Linked DNA regions of Cupriavidus taiwanensis LMG 19424. The protein of the gene in region 1 interacts with the protein of each later gene in a pairwise test. Links are inferred from orthologs where the notes say so. Each region holds a gene or a part of one and is shown on either strand. Other genes may lie near its edges. The genes, in order: nth and aceE.

The links.
Region 2: the proteins of nth (region 1) and aceE interact in binary tests that used the Escherichia coli proteins (3 or more experiments, as listed by UniProt). The link is inferred for Cupriavidus taiwanensis LMG 19424 from one-to-one orthologs.

The regions. Positions count from the first base shown.
Region 1 is NC_010528.1:1,154,974-1,160,954, forward strand. Bases 1,805-4,735 are described here. They hold nth (endonuclease III), read right to left. Parts: upstream 3,627-4,735; coding sequence 2,982-3,626; downstream 1,805-2,981. Other genes in these bases: RALTA_RS05370 (flavin-containing monooxygenase), read right to left, coding at 1,805-2,261; RALTA_RS05375 (TetR/AcrR family transcriptional regulator), read left to right, coding at 2,348-3,013; rsxB (electron transport complex subunit RsxB), read right to left, coding at 3,623-4,444. Outside these bases: RALTA_RS05365 (alpha/beta fold hydrolase), read right to left, coding at 1-705; more of RALTA_RS05370, read right to left, coding at 702-1,804; RALTA_RS05390 (TetR family transcriptional regulator), read left to right, coding at 4,754-5,389; RALTA_RS05395 (polyhydroxyalkanoate depolymerase), read right to left, coding at 5,444-5,981. UniProt on the Escherichia coli protein: DNA repair enzyme that has both DNA N-glycosylase activity and AP-lyase activity. The DNA N-glycosylase activity releases various damaged pyrimidines from DNA by cleaving the N-glycosidic bond, leaving an AP (apurinic/apyrimidinic) site.
Region 2 is NC_010528.1:1,329,600-1,335,913, forward strand. Bases 1,511-4,774 are described here. They hold aceE (pyruvate dehydrogenase (acetyl-transferring), homodimeric type), read left to right. Parts: upstream 1,511-1,886; coding sequence 1,887-4,574; downstream 4,575-4,774. Other genes in these bases: aceF (dihydrolipoyllysine-residue acetyltransferase), read left to right, coding at 4,742-4,774. In the rest of the region: RALTA_RS06190 (PAS domain S-box protein), read right to left, coding at 1-1,411; more of aceF, read left to right, coding at 4,775-6,314. UniProt on the Escherichia coli protein: Component of the pyruvate dehydrogenase (PDH) complex, that catalyzes the overall conversion of pyruvate to acetyl-CoA and CO(2).

The DNA.
Region 1 (5,981 bases):
GGAGGCCGCCAGGAAGTGGCGCGGGCGCAAGGCCAGCAGGCCGCCGCCGCGGGTCGGGAAGTCGTCCGGCACCGGGTCGGGGCCGAACACGATGTCCATGACTTCGGCGCGATGGCGGATCGACATCGGCACCACCAGGGTCCAGGCCATCAGCCGGCGCTGCCACGCGCGCGGCACGGCCATGGCCTTGAACACCGGCGAGATCGTAGTGGGCGGGTGAGTCAGCGGCGCGATCAGCGCCAGTCCGCCGACGCGCTCCGAATGGCGGATCGCCAGCGCCAGCGCGATGGCGCCGCCCAGCGAATGGCCCACCACCAGCGGACGTTCCAGGCCCAGCTTGTCGCACAGCGCGGCGAGCGCGTCGGCCTGCGCGGGCAGGTCGGCGGGGCTGCCTGGCATGCGCGTGGAATGGCCGGCGCCGGGGCGGTCGACGGCGACGACGCGGAAGCTCTCTGCCAGCGGCGCGATCATGCCGTAGCCGAAGTTCTCGAGCTGGCCCGACAGGCCATGCACCAGCAGCAGCGCCGGGCCTTGCCCGCGCTCCACCACATGCAGCCGCGCGCCGGGCACGTCGACAAAGCGGCCCGACGGCGGCATCGCCGCTTCGATGCGGCGGGCGGTACGCCAGGTGTACAGCCATAGCGCGGCGCCGGACAGCAGGATCAGGGCCGTCAACACGGCCAGGCTGGCCAGGATGACCGTCATGGCTGCACCTCGCTGGCGGCCACCGCCGTGTTGCCCCCCGTGGCGTCCTGGTGGCTGCGCGGCCCCCGCGGCGCCGGCACGGCGGCCGGCGGGGCGCCGAACTGGAGTACGCCATCGGCGATGCGGCCATGCCGGATCGTCAGCAGGTCCTTCAGGTAGTTCTGGTGCACGCGCCACGGCTTGCGGTCGCCCTGCCGTGGCAGCACGCCCGCGGCACGCTGCACATAGCCCGAGGTGAAATCCAGAAACGGCGTGGGCTGCACCGCGGCGGGCGCGCGCGGCACGGCGATGCGGTGGCCGTGGCGGTCCATGTGGCGCAGCAGGCGGCACACGTACTCGGCCGTCAGGTCCGCCTTGAGCGTCCACGAGGCGTTGGTGTAGCCGAAGGCCAGCACCAGGTTGGGCACGTCGCTGAGCATCATGCCCTTGTAGGCCAGGCAATCGGCGGGGCGGCGCGGCTGGCCGTCGACGGTGAGCGCCATGTCGCCCAGCATGTTCAGCTTGAGCCCGGTGGCCGTCACCACGATATCCGCGTCCAGCGACTTGCCGCTGGCGAGCTCGATGCCGTTTTCGGTGAAGCGTTTGATGGTGTCGGTGACCACCGAGGCGCGGCCCTCGCGCAGGGCGCGGAACAGGTCGCCGTCGGGTACCAGGCACAGGCGCTGGTCCCAGGGGTTGTAGCGCGGCGTGAAATGCGTCGCCACGTCGAAGCCCGCCGGCAACTGCGCCGCGGCCATGCCGACCAGGCGTGCCTTGACGCGTTCCGGCCGGCGCCGCGCCAGCTGGAAGAAGGTCATGCCGAGCAGCACGTTCTTCCAGCGCGTGGCGGTGTAGGCCAGCCGTTCGGGCAGCACGCGGCGCAGGGTGCGCGCGATGGCGTCCTCGCCTGGGCGCGTCACGATATACGTGGGCGAGCGCTGCAGCATGGTCACGTGCGCCGCGCTGGCGGCCATCGCCGGCACCAGCGTGACCGCGGTGGCGCCGCTGCCGATCACCACCACGCGCTTGCCGGCGTAGTCGAGCGACTCGTCCCAGAACTGCGGGTGCACGATGCGGCCGCGAAAGCGGTCCTCGCCGTCGAACGCGGGACGGTGGCCCTCGGCATAGCTGTAGTAGCCGGCGCACACATAGAGCAGGCGTGCGCGCAATCGCAGCCGGCTGCCGTCAGTGCTGCGTTCGGCTTCGACGGTCCAGCAAGCGTCGGCGCTGTCCCACGCCGCGCCGACCACGCGGTGGCCGAAGCGGATATGGCGCGTGATGCCGGTTTCTTCAGCGGTCTCGCGGATATAGGCGCGGATCGAGGGGCCGTCGGCGATCGCCCTGGCGCCGCGCCAGGGCTTGAAGCGGTAGCCCAGCGTGTACATGTCCGAATCCGAGCGGATGCCCGGGTAGCGGAACAGGTCCCAGGTGCCGCCGATGGCGTCGCGCGCCTCGAGGATGGCGTAGCGCTTGCCCGGACAGCGCCGTTGCAGCTGGCGCGCTGCACCGATGCCGGACAGGCCGGCGCCGACGATCAGCACATCGAGAACTGCGTCATCGGAACTGGCTTCACGCATGGGAGGCATCCGGTCGAGTGACACTTCTGACAACATAGGTTGTCAGAAGCGATCCCGCAAGTTTTCTGACAATAGGGAATGTCATAATGGCGCGCATGACCCCCGAGCTGACTCCCGCGCGCCGCTATCGCGGCGCCGAAGCCGAAGAGCGCCGCGCTCAGCGCCGCGCGCAACTGATCGCCGCGGCCGTGCAGGTCTATGGCGAGCGCGGTTACCAGAACGCCACGGTCAAGGCCGTGTGCGAGGCCGCTGGCCTGACCGAACGCTATTTCTACGAGTCATTCACCAACAGCGAGGCCTTGCTGCTGGCATCGTTTCAAACGGTGACCCATCGCCTGCTGCACACCTTGGCGCAGGCGGGCGAGGCGGCCGGCAACGACGGCCCGCAACGGGCGCTGGCGATGCTGCGGGCCTATTTCGGCGCACTGCAGCGCGAACCGCGTTCGGCGCGGGTGTTTCTGGTAGAGATCCGCGGTGTCAGCAAGCTGGTCGACGGCGCGCTGGCCGACTCGCTGGACGAGTTTGGCGGCCTGCTCGCGCAAGCGCTGCTGCCGCCAGGGCGCCAGCATGACCCGCTGCTGACGGCAGGCGTGGCGGGCGGGGTGGTCCATCTTGCCGTGCGCTGGATCCGCCACGGTTACACCCCCGATGTCGACGTCGTGGCGCGCACCGCGTTGCAGCTGGCGATGGTGCTGGCGCACGAGCCCGGGGAGGTAGCGGCTACAGCTGCGGTGCCGGGGTTTTCTCCCTGAACTCGCACAGCGGTTCGATGGCGCAATGCCAGCATTCCGGCTTGCGCGCCTTGCACACGTAGCGCCCGTGCAGGATCAGCCAGTGATGGGCGTCGTGCAGGAATTCATGCGGTACGCACTTGAGCAGCTTCTGCTCGACGATGTCGACGTTCTTGCCCGGCGCCAGGCCGGTGCGGTTCGAGACGCGGAAGATATGCGTGTCGACCGCGATGGTGGGCTGGCCGAACGCGGTGTTGAGCACCACGTTGGCGGTCTTGCGGCCCACGCCCGGCAGCGCTTCCAGCGCTTCGCGCTGCGCCGGCACCTTGCCGCCATGGCGCTCGACCAGGATGCGGCAGGTCTCGATCACATGCTTGGCCTTGGTCTTGTAGAGGCCGATGGTCTTGATGTATTCGCTCAGGCCAGCTTCGCCCAGCTCCAGCATCTGCCGCGGGGTATGCGCGACCGGGAACAGCCGGCGCGTGGCCTTGTTCACGCCAACGTCGGTGGCCTGCGCCGACAGCAGCACGGCGATCAGCAGCTCGAACGGCGAGCTGTACTCCAGTTCGGTGGCCGGGGCCGGGTTGACTTCGCGCAGTGTCTCGAAGATGGCACGGCACTTGGCAGCGTTCATGGTTCTTGTTTCCGGTCGGTAGCCGGGTCCTGGCCAGTATTGGGATCGTCCTGCCCCGGCGTCAGCCCGGCGCGCGCGCGCCGCGCATCGGCGGCGTCGATCTGGGCCTGCACCGCGGCCGACACGTTCTCGGTATTGCGCGGCCGCGCGGCCTGCTGCTTCTGCCGCGCCCGTTCGATCGCGGCCTGGATGATGGCGCGCTTGCGTTCCTGCGCGGCGCGCTCGGCATCGTTCTCGGGCGCTTCGGCCTGAACCGCGGCAAGCTTGGCGGCGGCCTTGGCGGCGAGGCGTGCGTCGTTTTCTTCGCGCTCGCGCACCAGCCGCGCCGTGCGCGCCAGGTAGCGTGCCTGCGCGGCATCGGCCTGCGCCTGCGACCACGCGTCCCAGCCGGTGCGCGTGCCGGTAACCGGCACCATGTCGATGCAGTCGACCGGGCAGGGCGGCACGCACAGGTCGCAGCCGGTGCACAGGTCGGGGATCACGGTATGCATCTGCTTGGCGGCGCCGGCGATGGCGTCGACCGGGCAGGCCTGGATGCAGAGCGTGCAGCCGATGCACAGGCTCTCGTCGATGCGGGCGACGGCGCGCGGCTGCTCGGTGCCGCGTTCGGGATCGAGCGGCAGGGGCTCGGTGCCCAGCAACGCGGCCAGGCGCTCGATACCTTGCGCGCCGCCCGGCGGGCAACGGTTGCAGGCGGCCTCGCCGCTGGCCATGGCTTCGGCGTAGGGGCGGCAGCCGCTGAAGCCGCACTTGGTGCACTGGGTCTGTGGCAGCAGCGCCTCGATACGGTCGGCGAGGGACTTGACGGCGGGATTCACGACAACGGACAGCAATCTAGGGGACAAGAGCGGATCAAAAAGCCGCGCCAGCGCGGCGCCGGCCACCGGCAGAGCGCCAAATTTGCGCGGTGCTGTGAGCGGTTGGCGACATAACGGCGGCCCTTACGGGGCGGACAATGTGCTGGCGGCCCCGGCGGCACCGGAGTCTCTGCGGACCCTGCGGTTTTCGCGCCGCAAGGATTATCCCCGATTTCGCCGGCGGACAGAAACGGCGATGATGCGCGTCGCGCGGCCGGATTGCCGCATTCCGGCCTGTGCCATAATCCGCGCAACGATCAACCACACTCCATGTCAACAGAGCCCAAGACCAAACGCGACCCGGAAGGGACGCGCCGACGCATCCTCGCTGCGGCCACCGAGGAATTCGCCAAGGGTGGTCTGGCCGGCGCCCGCGTCGACCAGATTGCCCGGCGCGCGGAGACCAACGAGCGCATGCTGTATTACTACTACGGCAGCAAGGAGGGCCTGTTCCTGGCGGTGCTGGAGAAGCAATACGCTAACTTCCGCGCCGCCGAAGAGCAATTGCACCTGGTCGACGAAGACCCGGTCGAGGGCGTACGCACGCTGGCCCGCTTCGTCTGGGACTGGTACTACGAGCATCCCGAGTTCATCCGCCTCGTCAACAGCGAAAACCTGCACGAGGCACGGCACCTGAAGAAATCCGCGCAGCTGCAGCAGTTGATCAATCCGGTGGTCGACGTGCTCGCCGACGTGATCCGGCGCGGCCAGCAGCAGGGACTGTTCCGCGACCAGATCGACGTGCCGCAGTTCTACCTGACCATTTCCGCGCTCGGCTACTACGTGCTGTCGAACCGTTACACCATCAGCGCCGTGATCGGCCGCGACGTGGCATCGCAGCAGGAGCACGAGCGCTTTGCCGAACTGCACACGGACATGCTGCTGAGCTACCTGAAGAAGCCATGAGCCGCCGGCAACGCTGCCCAGACAGAAACGCCCGCTTGCGCGGGCGTTTGTCTTTTACTTGCTGGCCACGGCCGCCGGGGCCTGGTGGTATTTGCGGATAAAGTCGCGCAGCTGCGGGTAGATGTCCTCGCGCCAGCGCCGGCCCGAGAAGATCCCGTAGTGGCCGCAACGCACGGCATTGAGGTGCTGCTTGCGGTTTTTCGGGATGCCGGCGCACAGGTCGTGCGCCGCGGCGGTCTGGCCCGCGCCGGAGATGTCGTCCAGCTCGCCCTCGATCGTCATCAGCGCCGTGCTCTTGATGTCCTGCGGACGCACCGGCTTGCCGTCGATCTCCCAGGTGCCGTTGGCCAGGCGGAATTCCTGGAACACCTCGCGGATGGTGTCCAGGTAGTACTCGGCGGCCATGTCGAGCACCGCGTTGTACTCGTCGTAGAAGCGCACGTGCGCCTCGGCGTCGTCGGCATCGCCCTCGACCAGGCTCAGGTAGTAGTCATAGTGCGAGGACAGGTGCCGGTCCGGGTTCATCGCGACAAAGCCGGCGTGCTGCAGGAAGCCCGGGTAGACGCGGCGGCCGTGGCCGGGATAGTTGGCC
Region 2 (6,314 bases), 170 kb from region 1 along the record:
GTTCCTCGCGCGCGCGCTTGGGCTCGGTGATGTCCGTCATCGAGCTCATCCAGCCGGTATGGCGGCCGCGGCTGTCGACCAGCGGCGACACGTACATGCGGGCGTAGAAGCTGCTGCCGTCGCGGCGCATCACGCGCATCTCGTAGCCGCCGGCGGGCGACTTGCCCTGCAGCGTCAGGTCGATCTGCTTCTGCATCTCCTGCTGGTCGTTGGGCGGCCAGTAGGGGAAGGGCGGCAGGCGCCCGACCAGGTCGTTCTCCTGCCAGCCGGTCATGCGGCAGAACGCAGGGTTGACGTAGGTGATGCGGCCGTTCAGGTCGAGCGCGCGCAGGCCGATCAGCATCGAGTTTTCCATCGCGCGCCGGAACGAGGTCTCGGCCAGCAGCGCGCGCTGCGCCTCGGAGCGGCGGCTGGTATGCCGCCACATGCTCCACAGGCTCCACAGCAGGAAGCAGGACAGCCCCACCACCAGCCACAGCAGCATGTTGTTGGGCAGGTTCGAGGCCGGCGGGTAGGCATCGGCGCGCAGCGACAGCGAATGGCCCGGCGGGTCGAGCAGCACCTCATACGAGAGCGCGTTGCCCGGCACCGGCCGCAGCGAGGTGCTGGCGCGGGTCTGGTTGTTCTTGTCGATCAGCGAGAAGCGGTAGCGCTCGGTCAGCTCGGGCGGCAGCAGGTGGGTCAGGATGCCGTTGATCGAATACAGCGCGCCCAGCGTGCCGAGGAACTCGTTGTCGCGCACGATCGGCACTTCCATCAGCATGAAGCTGTCGCCGCGCTCGTTGACCAGCGGGCGCGAGTAGACCACGCGCTGGGTCTCGCGCGCGGCATCGAAGGTGTCGAGCACTTCGGGCTCGAGCGGCTGGTCCTGGCTCTCGCGCAGGCGGCTGGCGAACTCTGATGTCGACGGCAGCGACCAGCGGCCCCGCTTGGTGGCGTCGAGCCAGTTGATGAAGACGATCTCGGGGTTCTCGCGCAGGATCTCCTGCGCCGCGGTGCGGTAAGCGCCTTGCTCCAGCTGCGCGGCGGCGATGTCGCGCGCCAGCGAGGCCAGCTGGTCCTGGTTGCTCAGCAGCGAGAGCCGCACGCGCTGCTGCGCCCACGCCGCGTCGCGGTACAGCGCGTCGCGCTGCTGCTGGCGCTCGGTCTCGTGCAGCGACCACAGGATCACGCCCATCGCCACGGTGAAGAGCACAATGGCAACCAGCGGGATGAACATGAACCAGCTGGTGGCCACAAGGTTGCGCCAGCGCAGCCACCACAGGCCGCGCGGCGGCGCCACCGGGACGCCGTCGTCGGAGCCGAGCGCTTCGATCGGCCCAAGGCCCGCCGCCGGGGAGGGCGCATGCGGGACATGCGCGGACTCGCCGCCCGCGGCCTTGGCTGTACCCGACGCATCGGAAGGAAGCATGGCGGCGCGCAGGCTGCGGAAAAGACGATCGAGGCGGTTGGAAAACGGCATGGGAGGGATTGACGGCTGACCGACCAGTGTACCGAGATTATTGCGGTGCGTCGCTTGGGGAAAGCGCCAATGAAATCCCGGCGCCGCATGCCGGCGCCGCCAGGGCGGCGACACGCGCCATGCCCTTTCGGCAGTGCTTCTTTGTGCGCTGCCACATAATTCCACATTATAAAAAACGATATCGCAATTTGAAAATTTCGCTTGTGCTCGACTTTCGGCTTCCATAGAATCGGACCGACCCAAGAATGCGGGCGGTAGCCATGCGCCTGCCGCGCGGAGAAACCGGAACAGGTTTCCCGGCGGCGGCTCCGATGCAAGGCGGCAATGGCACCGATCCTCCGCAAGTCGGTGCGAGTCATACGTTGAGTCGTGTCCGGCGCGCCAGCGCGGACGCGGAAGCCAAGAATTCACCCAGGAGACAGTCATGTCCGCCGTACCAGAGCAGATCCTCGGCGCCTCGAGCGCCAACGACGCCGATCCCCAGGAAACCCATGAATGGCTCGACGCCCTGCAGGGCGTGCTGGCCGCGGAAGGCCCGGAGCGCGCCGCGTTCCTGATCGACAAGCAGATCGAATACGCTCGCGTGAACGGCGTGACCCAGCCGTTCCACGCCGAGACGCAATACATCAACACCATCCCGGTCGAGCAGCAGGCCCGCATCCCCGGCGACCAGGACATCGAGCACCGGATCCGCTCGTACACCCGCTGGAACGCCATGGCGATGGTGCTGCGCGCGAACAAGCACACCAATGTCGGCGGCCATATCTCGTCGTTTGCCTCGGCGGCCACGCTGTACGACGTCGGCTACAACCACTTCTGGCGCGCCCCGTCCGAGCAGAGCGGCGGCGACCTGGTCTTCGTGCAGGGCCACTCGGCACCGGGCGTGTACTCGCGCGCCTTCCTGCTGGGCCGCCTGACCCAGGACCAGCTCGACAACTTCCGCCAGGAAGTCGACGGCAAGGGCATCTCGTCGTACCCGCACCCGTGGCTGATGCCGGACTTCTGGCAGTTCCCGACGGTGTCGATGGGCCTGGGCCCGATCATGGCCATCTACCAGGCCCGCTTCATGAAGTACCTGGACAGCCGCGGCCTGGCCAAGGCTGGCGACCGCAAGGTCTGGGCTTTCCTGGGCGACGGCGAGACCGACGAGCCGGAATCGCTGGGCGCGATCGGCATGGCCGGCCGCGAGAAACTCGACAACCTGGTCTTCGTCATCAACTGCAACCTGCAGCGCCTGGACGGCCCGGTGCGCGGCAACGGCAAGATCATCCAGGAACTGGAGTCCGAGTTCCGCGGCGCCGGCTGGAACGTGATCAAGGTGGTGTGGGGCAGCAAGTGGGACGCACTGCTGGCGCGCGACACCAAGGGCCTGCTGATGAAGCGCATGATGGAATGCGTAGACGGCGAGTACCAGACCATGAAGGCCAAGGACGGCGCCTACGTCCGCGAGCACTTCTTCAACACGCCCGAGCTCAAGGCGATGGTCGCCGACTGGTCCGACGAGGACATCTGGCGCCTGAACCGCGGCGGCCACGACCCGCACAAGATCTACGCCGCCTACAAGGCCGCCAGCGAGCACAAGGGCCAGCCCACGCTGATCCTGGCCAAGACCATCAAGGGCTATGGCATGGGCGACGCCGGCCAGGCCATGAACGTCGCGCACCAGCAGAAGAAGATGCCGGTCGACGCGATCCGCAAGTTCCGCGACCAGTTCAATATCCCAGTCGCCGACGACAAGCTCGAAGACGTGCCGTACCTCACCTTCGAGGAAGGCTCGAAGGAACTGGAATACATGCGCCAGGCGCGCATGAACCTGGGCGGCTACCTGCCGGCGCGCCGCCAGAAGGCCGAAGCGCTGCAGGTGCCGGAGCTGAAGGCGTTCGAAGCCCTGCTCAAGGCCACCGGCGAAGGCCGCGAAGTGTCCACCACCATGGCCTTCGTGCGGATCCTGAACACGCTGCTGAAGGACAAGCAGATCGGCAAGCACGTGGTGCCCATCGTCCCGGACGAGTCGCGCACCTTCGGCATGGAAGGCCTGTTCCGCCAGGTCGGCATCTGGAACCAGGAAGGCCAGAAGTACGTGCCGGAAGACCATGACCAGCTGATGTTCTACAAGGAATCGCAGACTGGCCAGGTGCTGCAGGAAGGCATCAACGAAGCCGGCGCCATGTGCGACTGGATCGCCGCCGCCACGTCGTACTCGACGCACGGCGTGCAGATGATCCCGTTCTACATCTACTACTCGATGTTCGGCATCCAGCGTATCGGCGACCTGTGCTGGGCCGCCGCCGACATGCGCTCGCGCGGCTTCCTGCTGGGCGGCACCGCCGGCCGCACCACGCTGAACGGCGAAGGCCTGCAGCACGAAGACGGTCATTCGCATGTGTTCCACGCCGTCATCCCGAACTGCATCTCGTACGACCCGACCTTCCAGTACGAACTGGCGGTGATCATGCAGGACGGCCTGCGCCGCATGTACGCCGAACAGGAAGACGTCTATTACTACCTGACGGTGATGAACGAGAACTACGAGCATCCGGAAATGCCGGCTGGCGTAGAGCAGGACATCGTCAAGGGCATGTACCAGTTCCGCAAGGGCGTCGAGAACAGCAACGCGCCGCGCGTGCAGCTGCTGGGCTCGGGCACGATCTTCCGCGAGGTGATCGCCGCCGCCGAGCTGCTGAAGAAGGACTGGGGCGTCGAGTCCGACCTGTGGGGCTGCCCGAGCTTCACCGAACTGGCGCGCGACGGCCAGGCCGCCGAGCGCTACAACCTGCTGCATCCGGCCGAGACCCAGCGCGAAGCCTTTGTCACGCAGAAGCTGAAGTCGGCCCGCGGCCCGGTGATTGCCTCGACCGACTACGTGCGCGCCTTCGCTGAGCAGATCCGTCCGTACGTGCCGCGCCGCTACGTGGTGCTCGGCACCGATGGCTTCGGCCGCTCGGATACGCGCGAGAAGCTGCGCCACTTCTTCGAAGTGGACCGTTACTGGGTCACGCTGGCCGCGCTCAAGGCGCTGGCCGACGAGGGCGCGATCGGCCGCGACAAGGTTGCCGAGGCGATCAAGAAGTACAACCTCGACCCGAACAAGCCCAACCCGATGTCGGTCTGATCCGGCAGCCTGCACCCACCCCCGCAGTACGGCAACGCCGTGCCGCGGGCGCCTCGGGCCGAGTCCCGACGGCGCCTTGCGGCACGGCGGCGTGACAGAAGCGGGCGGCGAAGGTAATCTCGCCGCTTGCGGATGTCGCGCGTGCCGGCCTGCCCAGGAGACACTGAATGAGTCAAGCGATTGAAATCAAGGTGCCGGATATCGGCGACTATGACGCCGTCCCCGTCATTGAAGTGCATGTGAAACCCGGCGACAGCATCAACGCGGAAGACGCGCTGGTGACGCTGGAGTCCGACAAGGCCACCATGGACGTGCCGTCGCCGCAGGCCGGCGTGGTCAAGGACGTCAAGATCAAGGTTGGCGACAACGTGGCCGAAGGCTCGGTGCTGGTGATGCTGGAGCCGGCCGGGCAGGCCGCTGCCGCACCTGCCGCCGCACCTGCAGCCGCGCCCGCACCGGCTCCCGCGCCGGCACCTGCCGCAGCCGCTCCGGCCCCTGCGCCCGCTCCCGCTCCCGCTCCCGCTCCCGCCGCGGCGCCGGCCGCCGCTGGCGGCACCATCGAAGTCAAGGTGCCCGATATCGGCGACTACGACGCCGTTCCGGTAATCGAAGTCCACGTCAAGCCGGGCGACACCATCAGCGCAGAAGACGCGGTGGTGACGCTGGAATCGGACAAGGCCACCATGGACGTGCCTTCGCCGCAGGGCGGCGTGGTCAAGGAAGTCAAGGTCAAGGTCGGCGACAACGTGTCCGAAGGCACGCTGCTGCTGATCCTGGAAGGCGCGGCCACCGCCGCTGCTGCCGCACCGGCCGCTGCCGCCGCGGCACCGGCTGCCGCTGCCAGCGCGCCCGCTCCGGCGCCGGCGCCTGCCGCCGCGCCCGCGCCGGCCGCTGCGCCGGCTGCCGCGCCGGCCCCTGTCGGCGCAACCGGCAAGGCCGCCCACGCCAGCCCCTCGGTGCGCAAGTTCGCGCGCGAGCTGGGCGTCGATGTCTCGCGCGTGCCGGGCACCGGTCCCAAGGGCCGCATCACCCAGGAAGACGTGCAGAACTATGTCAAGGGCGTGATGACCGGCCAGGCCGCCGCGCCGGCCCAGGCTGCCGCGGCCGGCGCCGGTGGTGGCGAGCTCGGCCTGCTGCCGTGGCCGAAGGTCGATTTCACCCGCTTCGGCGAGGTCGAAAGCAAGGCCCTGTCGCGCATCAAGAAGATTTCGGGTGCCAACCTGCACCGCAACTGGGTCATGATCCCGCACGTCACCAACCATGACGAAGCGGACATCACCGACCTGGAAGCCTTCCGCGTGCAGCTGAACAAGGAAAACGAGAAGGCCGGCGTCAAGGTGACCATGCTGGCGTTCATGATCAAGGCCACGGTCGCGGCGCTGAAGAAGTTCCCGAACTTCAATGCTTCGCTCGACGGCGACAACCTGGTGCTGAAGAAGTACTTCAACATCGGCTTCGCCGCCGACACCCCGAACGGCCTGGTTGTGCCGGTGATCAAGGACGCCGACAAGAAGGGCGTGCTCGAGATCAGCCAGGAAATGAGCGAGCTGGCCAAGCTGGCGCGCGACGGCAAGCTCAAGCCCGACCAGATGCAGGGCGGCTGCTTCTCGATTTCGTCGCTGGGCGGCATCGGCGGCACGTACTTCACGCCGATCATCAATGCGCCCGAAGTGGCCATTATGGGCGTGTGCAAGTCGTACATGAAGCCGGTGTGGGACGGCAAGCAGTTCGCGCCGCGCC